Regions from separate parts of the Sideroxyarcus emersonii genome, predicted to be linked through region 1. Evidence: predicted binding sites of a transcription regulator. Region 1 holds the regulator's gene; each other region holds the start of a gene.

Region 1 (2,201 bases):
TGGACATCCAGAAGATCATCCGCTTCCTCAAGGAGCGCAGCATCGGCGTGCTGATCACCGACCACAACGTGCGCGAGACGCTGGGCATCTGCGACCGCGCCTACATCATCAACGCCGGCTCGGTGATGGCGGAAGGCAAGCCTGACGAAATCATCTATAATGAAGGCGTGAGGAAGGTGTATCTGGGCGAGCACTTCAAGTTATAAGATCGCACCGCCCACATACCACAACCCGGCAATGAAACACTCTCTCCAACTCAGGCAGTCCCAACAACTGATGCTCACGCCGCAGTTGCAGCAGGCTATCAAGCTGCTGCAACTGTCGACGCTCGAGATCAATCAGGAAGCGGCGCGCCTGCTGGACGAGAACCCCTTCCTCGAGCGCGAGGACGACACCACCAACCAGACGTACAGCGGTAACAGCAGCACCGACACGCCCGCCCCGTCCAGCAGCGCGGAAAGCGCCCCGGCCGAAGCGGAATCGCGCGACAGCGACAGCAGCGAATGGCCGGAGCCGTCGTTCTCGTCCTCATCCTCCTCCTCCTCCAGCCCCGACGACGAAGACGACGGCTATTCCGAGGTGGCTGCCGAAAAACCCAGCATGCGCGAACACCTGCTGTGGGAACTGAACATGAACCCGATGGACGAGCGCGACAAGAAGATCGTCGGCCTGCTCATCGATGCGCTGGACGAGAACGCCTACCTGTCGCAACCGCTGGAAGAGATCGCCGAACTGCTGCCGCCGGAACTGGACATCACGCTGGACGACCTGGAAACGGCACTGGTGCAGTTGCAGCACCTCGATGCGCCCGGCATCGGCGCGCGCAACCTGAGCGAATGCCTGTCCCTGCAGCTGCGCGCCATGCCGGAAGACCTGCCCGGCCGCGAACTGGCGTTGGCCATCGTCGGCCAGCACCTGGATCTGCTCGCCGCACGCGACTTCAACAAACTGAAGAAGGCCCTGCGCTGCGACGACAATGCCCTGCGCACCGCACAGGATCTGATCGTCCACCTGCAGCCCAAGCCCGGCTCCGCGTTCGAACACCGCGCAGCCGACTATGTCGTGCCGGACGTGCTGGTGGAACGCCACGGCGGCATCTGGCGCGCGCGGCTGAATCCGGAAGCGATGCCGCGCCTGCGCATCAACCAGGTGTATGCCAACATCCTGCAGCAGCGCAACGAGAAGAACGCGCAGGAGATGGCCGGCCAGTTGCAGGAAGCGCGCTGGTTCATCAAGAACCTGCAGCAGCGTTTCGAGACCATCCTGCGCGTGGCGCAGGCCATCGTCGAACGCCAGCGCCAGTTCTTCGAACACGGCGACATCGCCATGCGCCCGCTGGTGCTGCGCGAGATCGCCGAGCAGCTCGAACTGCACGAATCCACCATTTCGCGGGTCACCACGCAGAAGTTCATGCTCACCCCGCGCGGCATCTACGAATTCAAGTATTTCTTCGGCAGCGGCCTCGCCACCGAAGCCGGGGGCGCCTGTTCTTCCACCGCCATCCGCGCACTCATCAAGCAGCTGGTCAGCGAGGAAGATGCCAAACATCCGCTCACCGACAGTCGCATGTCCGAAATCCTGGCACAGCAGGGCATTTTGGTCGCCCGCCGTACCGTGGCAAAATACCGCGAGGGAATGAACATCCTTCCGGTAAATCTTCGTAAATCACTCTAACCATAAGGAGCAGGCCATGAACCTCAACCTCACAGGACGTCACCTCGAAATCACCCCGGCCATCCGCGAGCATGTGCTCAGCAAGCTGGACAAGGTCAAACGCCATTTCGACAACGTGATCGACATCAACGTGATCCTGTCGGTGGACAAACTGGTGCAGAAGGCCGAGGCCAACGTCCACGTCTCCGGCAAGAACATCTTCGCCGAGACCGAGGATAGCAACCTGTATGTGGCCATTGACGCACTGGTCGATTCGCTGGATCGCCAGGTGTTGAAACACAAGGAAAAACACACCGCGCGCCGCCACGACGAATCGGGCAAACACAGCGCAGCAGAATGAAGTCGATACGGGGCCATCAGCAATGATGGCCCCGTTTTTCCGTCACGGTGAAACAGCATGAGCCTGATCAGCAAGATACTAACCCCCGAGTGCGTGCTGCTGGATAACGAATCCGCCAGCAAGAAGCGCGTGTTCGAGCGCGTCGGACTGTTGTTCGAGAACACGCACCACATCGCACGCAGCCAGG
Region 2 (2,201 bases), 280 kb from region 1:
AGGTGCTGCGGCCGGGGCTGCGGCAGCAGCGGTTGCCGGAGCTGCGGAGGCAGCGTCATCTGCATAAGCAGCGCCTGTCAGGCCGCACAGCATGGCCAGCAGGGCGAATAGCGCAAATAGTTTTTTCATCTCATCGCTCCTTATAGCGCTTCCGGACCGGTCTCGCCGGTACGGATGCGGATCACTTGTTCAAGTTCTTGCACGAAGATCTTGCCGTCGCCGATCTTGCCGGTCTGCGCGGATTTTTCGATGGCCTCGATCACCTGGTCCAGCTGATCTGCCTTGATCGCCGCTTCCAGCTTGATCTTGGGCAAGAAGTCCACTACATATTCCGCACCACGGTACAGCTCGGTGTGCCCCTTTTGCCGTCCGAAGCCCTTGACTTCGGTGACGGTGATGCCCTGAACGCCGATGGCGGACAGCGCTTCACGCACTTCGTCGAGCTTGAAGGGCTTGATGATTGCAGTGACGATTTTCATATTCACTTCTCCTTGAGTTGAGCGGGGCGTAGACGCCCCGCTTGCCTAGCTGCTGATTAGAACGTGCGGCTCAGGGCTACGACGACTGCGGTCTTGCCCAGATTGATCCCTTGGCTGGTATATGAAGCGGCCTTTGCATCCGTGCTGCTCACGGTCAGGCTTGCGCTGTAACCGGTACCCAGATCCTTGGCCACGGACACCCTGTAATCGGAATACGAGTACTGGCTATTGCTGACGCCGCCATTGTTTCCGGCAACAGTCTGTTTGCCGTAGTGCGCACCGAGCGTATAGCCAGTGTCAGCAATCGGGTAGCTGGCGCTCAGGTCGGCATAGGTGGAACCGGCGGAAGCAGTGAAGCCGAACAGGTCGCCCAGGCTGTAGGACAGTTTCGCTGTCACGATCGAATAGGTCGCAGCGGCGTAAACTTCATTGGTGTCCGCTTTTACATTGGCGCCGAAATTGCCGGAATAGTTATAGCGCAGGTAACCGACATCGTAAGAAACTGCGCTGACTGTTCCCCGGTAGCCACCGTAGGTATCGAGTTCCAGTCCGGACCTGCTTGCCACGCCCGCATCGCTCAACCAGCTGATGCTGGAACCCCATGTACCGACATACAAACCATTGGCGTTTACGTAATCGAAGCCGCCCTGGATGGCTGGGTTGGCACCCGATTGCGTGATTCCGCGATACAGGTAGTTGTTGGTCAGACTTACATTGGAAGAGAAGGGCGAGGCGGGTGCAGCATCGTCAGCCAGTGCAGGCAACGCGAAAGAAGAGGCCAGGGCAGCGAGCAGCAGTTTATTCTTAAGCATGGTGTTTCCTTTCGTTGAGTAATTAAGTGGGATGAAAGTATCCACGCAATCGTTACAGCAGAAACTGTGCCAGCCGCGCAAACCCGCGCCGATACTCGCAGTGCGGCTGGGCGGCACTTTTTCCGGCCAGCGCAGCGCACCAAGTGCATGCACGAAAACAGTGCGGCGCACCCGGGCGGTGCACTGACTATTTGCTACACTAGCACCCTATCCATTACAGGGTTAATTGCCATGCTGAACACAAAATTCTTTGAGGAAATGTCGTCGAAACTGAACGAGGCCGTTGCCAGCGGCCCTGCCAAGGATTTCGAGAAGAATGCCCGGGCGCTGCTGGCGCAAGGTTTCTCTAAACTCGATCTGGTCACGCGCGAAGAATACGACGTATTGGCGCAGCGCCTGGACAAGCTCGAAGCGCGCATCGCCGCACTGGAAACAGACAAATAACCCGTCATGGGCCTGGCTGTTCTGTACAGTCGCGGTCTGGCCGGCATGGACGCGGCGCTGGTCACCGTCGAGGTGCACCTTGCCAACGGCTTGCCCAACTTCACCATCGTCGGTTTGCCGGAAGCCGAAGTGAAAGAGAGCAAGGACCGGGTCCGCGCAGCCTTGCAGAATTGCCAGTTCGAATTCCCCGCCCGCCGCATCACCGTCAATCTCGCTCCGGCCGACCTGCCGAAGGAAAGCGGCCGCTTCGATCTTCCCATTGCGCTGGGCATCCTCGCCGCATCGGGGCAGATCCCCGCCGACAGGCTTGCCGAATATGAGTATGCGGGAGAGCTGGCGCTGACCGGCGAACTGCGCGCCATACGCGGCGCCCTGGCGATGACCTACCGCGCCGCCGATTCCGGCCGCGCCTTCATCCTGCCCGCCGTAAACGCCCCAGAGGCCGCGCTGGTTGAAGATGCCGTGG
Region 3 (2,201 bases), 490 kb from region 1:
TTTGTCGCCACGCTCCTGCTGTTGTGCGGACTGATGAGCACGCCTGCAATGGCCGGCGAGATCAGCGTGGCGGTGGCATCCAACTTTGCGGCGCCGATGGAGCGTCTTGTCCCTTTGTTCCAGAAGGAGAGCGGGCACACGGTGAAGGTCAGCCTGGGTGCGAGCAGCAAGTTGTATGCGCAGATCAGGGGCGGCGCTGCATTCGATGTCTTCCTGTCCGCGGATGAAGAGTTCCCGAAACGTTTGCTGCAGGAAGGATCGGCGGTCGGCGGTTCGCGCTTCGTCTATGCCACCGGCAGGCTGGTGCTGTGGAGTGCGCAACCGAATCTGGTGGATGACAACGGCGCGGTGCTCAACAAGGGAAATTTCAGCGCGCTGGCGATCGCCAATCCTTTGTCCTCGCCCTACGGCGTGGCGGCGAAAGAGACGCTGACCAAGCTGATCATGTGGAATTCGATACAGGACAAACTGACCAGGGGCGACACCGTTGCGCAGACCTACCAGCTTGCGGCAACCGAGAAGGCCGACCTGGCTTTCATCGCGCTGTCGCAGGTCATGCGCGACGGCAAGGTGACGCAGGGTTCCTGGTGGATCGTCCCGCCCGAATTGCACAAGCCCATCCGGCAGAGTGCAGTGCTGTTGAGCTTAGCGAAAGACCCGGTCGCGGCGAAGGCGTTCCTGGCTTTCCTGCAGAGCGAGAAAGCGCGCGCGGTGATGCGCGGATTCGGGTATGAATTTCCGCGCGATTGATCCCTCTTTTCCCTCGCCAGCCCTCTGGCGCGATGCATGTTGCCGCGGGCTTCCTCCCGCCGTTTCCCTGCGGTTCCTGTGAGATAATCGATCCGGTTGTATATTTTGATGCATAACGCTGGCAGATCGGGGCCGGCGGACGTCCCCGCATTGTTTGTAGCGAACGACACAATTTGTCTAAAAATATACAAATCAGGATGTTGTGGGATCTGCCCGGAAGGCGCTGCAGATTCGCGTGAAGCAAGTGTGGGCGAGGGATGGGAGGCGGAAATGCATAAATTGGCATCGCTTTTGCTCATCGTCAGGGTGTGACTGGTTATAACGTGCGGGGTTCTGTCATGGCTCAATCGATAGTCGAGAAAAAAACCGGGACCGGGACGGTGTCCAGGCTGAAGATCGCCAGGGGACGTCGCTGGGATCACCTGGAACTGCTGGAGCGTATCGATGCGACGGGTTCCATCTCGGCGGCGGCAAATGCGATGGGCATGAGCTACAAGGCTGCGTGGGAAGCGGTGGAGGCGATCAACAATCTTTCCGAGCAGCCCCTGGTCGAGCGCAAGACCGGCGGCAAGAAGGGGGGCGGTACCACCCTTACCACTCATGGCCGCCGGGTGGCAGGAGCGTATCGGCGGCTGGAGCAGGAACGCGAAGAGGTGCTGAAGAAGCTCGCACAGGTCATGGACGATTTTGACGAGTATTATCATTTGATCAGGAGATTCGATATGAAGACGAGTGCGCGCAACCAGTTCCTTGGCACGATCAAGAGCATCAAGCTCGGGGCGATCAATGCGGAGGTGATCATGGAGATCGGCGGCGGGGATGTGCTGGCCGCGGTGATCACCAACGAGAGTGTCGGCCATCTTGGCCTCAAGGTCGGCACTGAAGCGTATGCCCTGGTCAAGGCACCGTGGGTGATCGTGACCACCTCGGACGGGTTCAAGACCAGTGCGCGCAACGAGCTGCACGGCACGGTGGTGCGTTGCCAGGAAGGCGCGGTGAACGGCGAGGTGATCATCGAGCTGGCCGGCGGCAAGACCGTCGCTGCGGTGGTGACCAACGACAGCATCAAGTCGCTGGGCCTCAAGGCAGGGGTCAAGGCGTGTGCGCTGATCAAGGCATCGCATGTCATTCTGGCTGTCAATGCATAAGGCGGAGCGGCGATGAAAACGCGTAATCTGAATCGGTGGCTGGCAGTTGGCGCACTGTTGTTCGGTGCGATGGATGGGGCGCATGCGGGCGAGGTGAACGCTGCGGTGGCGGCCAACTTCTCCGCGCCGGCACAGCAGATCGCCGGGTTGTTCCAGAAGCAGAGCGGGCATACGGTGAAGCTCAGCTTCGGTTCCAGCGGCAAGTTCTATTCCCAGATCAAGCAGGGCGCACCGTTCGATGTGTTCCTGGCGGCGGACGAGAAGAATCCCAAGCTGCTGGAGCAGGAAGGGCTGGCGGTCGCC
Region 4 (2,201 bases), 410 kb from region 1:
CGGCTGCAGCATCCGGAACAGGTCCAGGCCGTCCATCCCTTCACCCTGTGGATCGGCATCATCGCGCTTGCCGCGAAAGAGGGGATGTTCCGCTACATGCTTGCCGTCGCGCAACGCGTGCGTTCGCAGATGCTGGTGGCGAACGCCTGGCATGCCCGTTCCGACGCCGCTTCGTCGCTGGTGGTGATCATCGGCATCGTCGGCAACCTGCTGGGCTATACCTTCCTCGACCTGGTCGCCGCCGCCGTCGTCGGCGTGATGATCGCCTATATGGGCATCCAGTTCGCGCGCGATGCGCTGGCCGAACTGATAGATACCGGCCTGGACGAAGAAAAGGTGCGCGCGATCCGCAACACCCTGAAAGCGGTGCCGGGCGTGATCGGGCTGCATGAGCTGCGCACGCGCAAGATGGCCGACAATGCGCTGGTGGACGCCCACATCATCGTCGAGCCCAAGATCAGCGTCTCGGAAGGGCATTACATCGCCGAGGCGGCGCGCATCGCGGTATTGAAAGCCCACCACGTGATGGACGTGATGGTGCATATCGATTCGGAGGACGACGCCCAGGCCCGGCCCAGCGCCCACCTGCCGCAGCGCCACCTGCTGCTGGCGCACCTCGGCAGCCGGTTGGGGGAGCCCTTGCCGCCTTCCGCACGCATCGTGCTGCATTATCTCGGCGGCAAGGTGGAAGCCGAACTGCTGTTCGACAGCCCGACCGATCTTGAGGCGCTGCGCGACAAATGCCGCACCATCACCGCCAACGACCCCTATTTCCGCAGCATCCAGCTTTATCAGGAGTGCGCACCAAAGTAGTGCATCGCGGCTGCGCAACGCCCCGTTCGGGGGCGTGCATTGCATTCACACCCATTTGGAGAATATGGCACAATGCGTCCCCTACAGGGTTTCACGTGCTGGCACATTTTCTGCTGCGCCACGCTTGTTTCACTAAATAGTTTTCGTTTCAAAAATCGCAGCGTCTTAAATTTTCATGGGAGATTCGAGTATGTCCAAGACAGCCGCCGACGTTCTGAAGCTGGTTAAGGAACAAGGCATCAAATTTGTAGATTTCCGTTTCACTGACACCAAAGGCAAGGAACAGCACGTTGGCGTTCCGGTTTCCCATTTCGATGCCGACAAGTTTGAGTCCGGCCATGCCTTCGACGGTTCTTCCATCGCCGGCTGGAAGGGCATCCAGGCTTCCGACATGCTGCTGATGCCGGATCCCGAATCTGCCTATGTCGATCCGTTCTACGACGAGCCCACCCTGGTGCTGACTTGCGACGTGATCGAGCCCACCGACGGCAAGGGCTATGACCGCGACCCCCGCTCCATCGCCAAGCGCGCTGAAGCCTACCTGAAGTCTTCCGGCATCGGCGACACCGCCTACTTCGGTCCGGAACCCGAATTCTTCATTTTCGACTCCGTGCAGTGGCATGTGGACATGTCCGGCTGCGGCGTGAAGATCAATTCCGAAGAAGGCGCCTGGGCCACCGGCCACACCTTCGAAGGCGGCAACACCGGCCACCGTCCGTCAGTGAAGGGCGGTTACTTCCCCGTTCCCCCGGTCGACAGCCTGAACGACATCCGCGCTGCCATGGTGATCGCGCTGGAAGAGATCGGCATCCCGGTCGAAGTGCACCACCACGAAGTGGCGAACGCCGGCCAGTGCGAGATCGGCACCAGGTTCAACACGCTGGTACGCCGTGCTGACTGGACCCAGACCCAGAAATATGTGATCCAGAACGTGGCGCACCAGTATGGCAAGACCGCCACCTTCATGCCGAAGCCCATCGTTGGCGACAACGGTTCCGGCATGCACGTGCACCAGTCGATCTGGAAGGGCGGCAAGAACCTGTTCGCAGGCAACGGCTATGCCGGACTGTCCGAGCTGGCGCTGTACTACATCGGCGGTATCATCAAGCACGCCAAGGCGCTGAACGCGATCACCAACCCCGGCACCAACAGCTACAAGCGCCTGGTACCGCACTACGAAGCTCCGGTGAAGCTGGCTTACTCGGCCAAGAACCGTTCCGCCTCGATCCGCATCCCGCACGTCGCCAGCGACAAGGCTCGCCGCATCGAGACCCGTTTCCCGGATCCTTCCTCCAACCCGTACATGTGTTTCGCCGCCTTGTTGATGGCCGGCCTGGACGGCATCCAGAACAAGATCCACCCGGGAGATCCCGCCGACAAGAACCTGT

The links. The regulator sigma-54, encoded in region 1, starts transcription at its own class of promoters, with help from an activator protein. The targets are predictions, from matches to a motif close to TGGCACNNTTCCTGCT.
Region 2: the regulator sigma-54 is predicted to act here: its motif matches at 1,348-1,363, upstream of L6418_RS00305 (TorF family putative porin).
Region 3: the regulator sigma-54 is predicted to act here: its motif matches at 1,031-1,046, upstream of L6418_RS04110 (TOBE domain-containing protein).
Region 4: the regulator sigma-54 is predicted to act here: its motif matches at 913-928, upstream of glnA (type I glutamate--ammonia ligase).

The regions. Positions count from the first base shown of each region.
Region 1 covers NZ_AP023423.1:348,098-350,298, reverse strand. The annotation lists gene lptB (LPS export ABC transporter ATP-binding protein) at 1-206, shown strand, start outside; gene L6418_RS01650 (RNA polymerase factor sigma-54) at 238-1,674, shown strand; gene hpf (ribosome hibernation-promoting factor, HPF/YfiA family) at 1,691-2,014, shown strand; gene L6418_RS01640 (PTS sugar transporter subunit IIA) at 2,072-2,201, shown strand, end outside.
Region 2 covers NZ_AP023423.1:65,477-67,677, reverse strand. The annotation lists gene L6418_RS00315 (ammonium transporter) at 1-129, opposite strand, end outside; gene glnK (P-II family nitrogen regulator) at 141-479, opposite strand; gene L6418_RS00305 (TorF family putative porin) at 536-1,291, opposite strand; gene L6418_RS00300 (accessory factor UbiK family protein) at 1,523-1,735, shown strand; gene L6418_RS00295 (YifB family Mg chelatase-like AAA ATPase) at 1,742-2,201, shown strand, end outside.
Region 3 covers NZ_AP023423.1:837,392-839,592, forward strand. The annotation lists gene modA (molybdate ABC transporter substrate-binding protein) at 1-750, shown strand, start outside; gene L6418_RS04110 (TOBE domain-containing protein) at 1,089-1,898, shown strand; gene modA (molybdate ABC transporter substrate-binding protein) at 1,911-2,201, shown strand, end outside.
Region 4 covers NZ_AP023423.1:2,672,690-2,674,890, forward strand. The annotation lists gene L6418_RS13075 (cation diffusion facilitator family transporter) at 1-813, shown strand, start outside; gene glnA (type I glutamate--ammonia ligase) at 1,004-2,201, shown strand, end outside.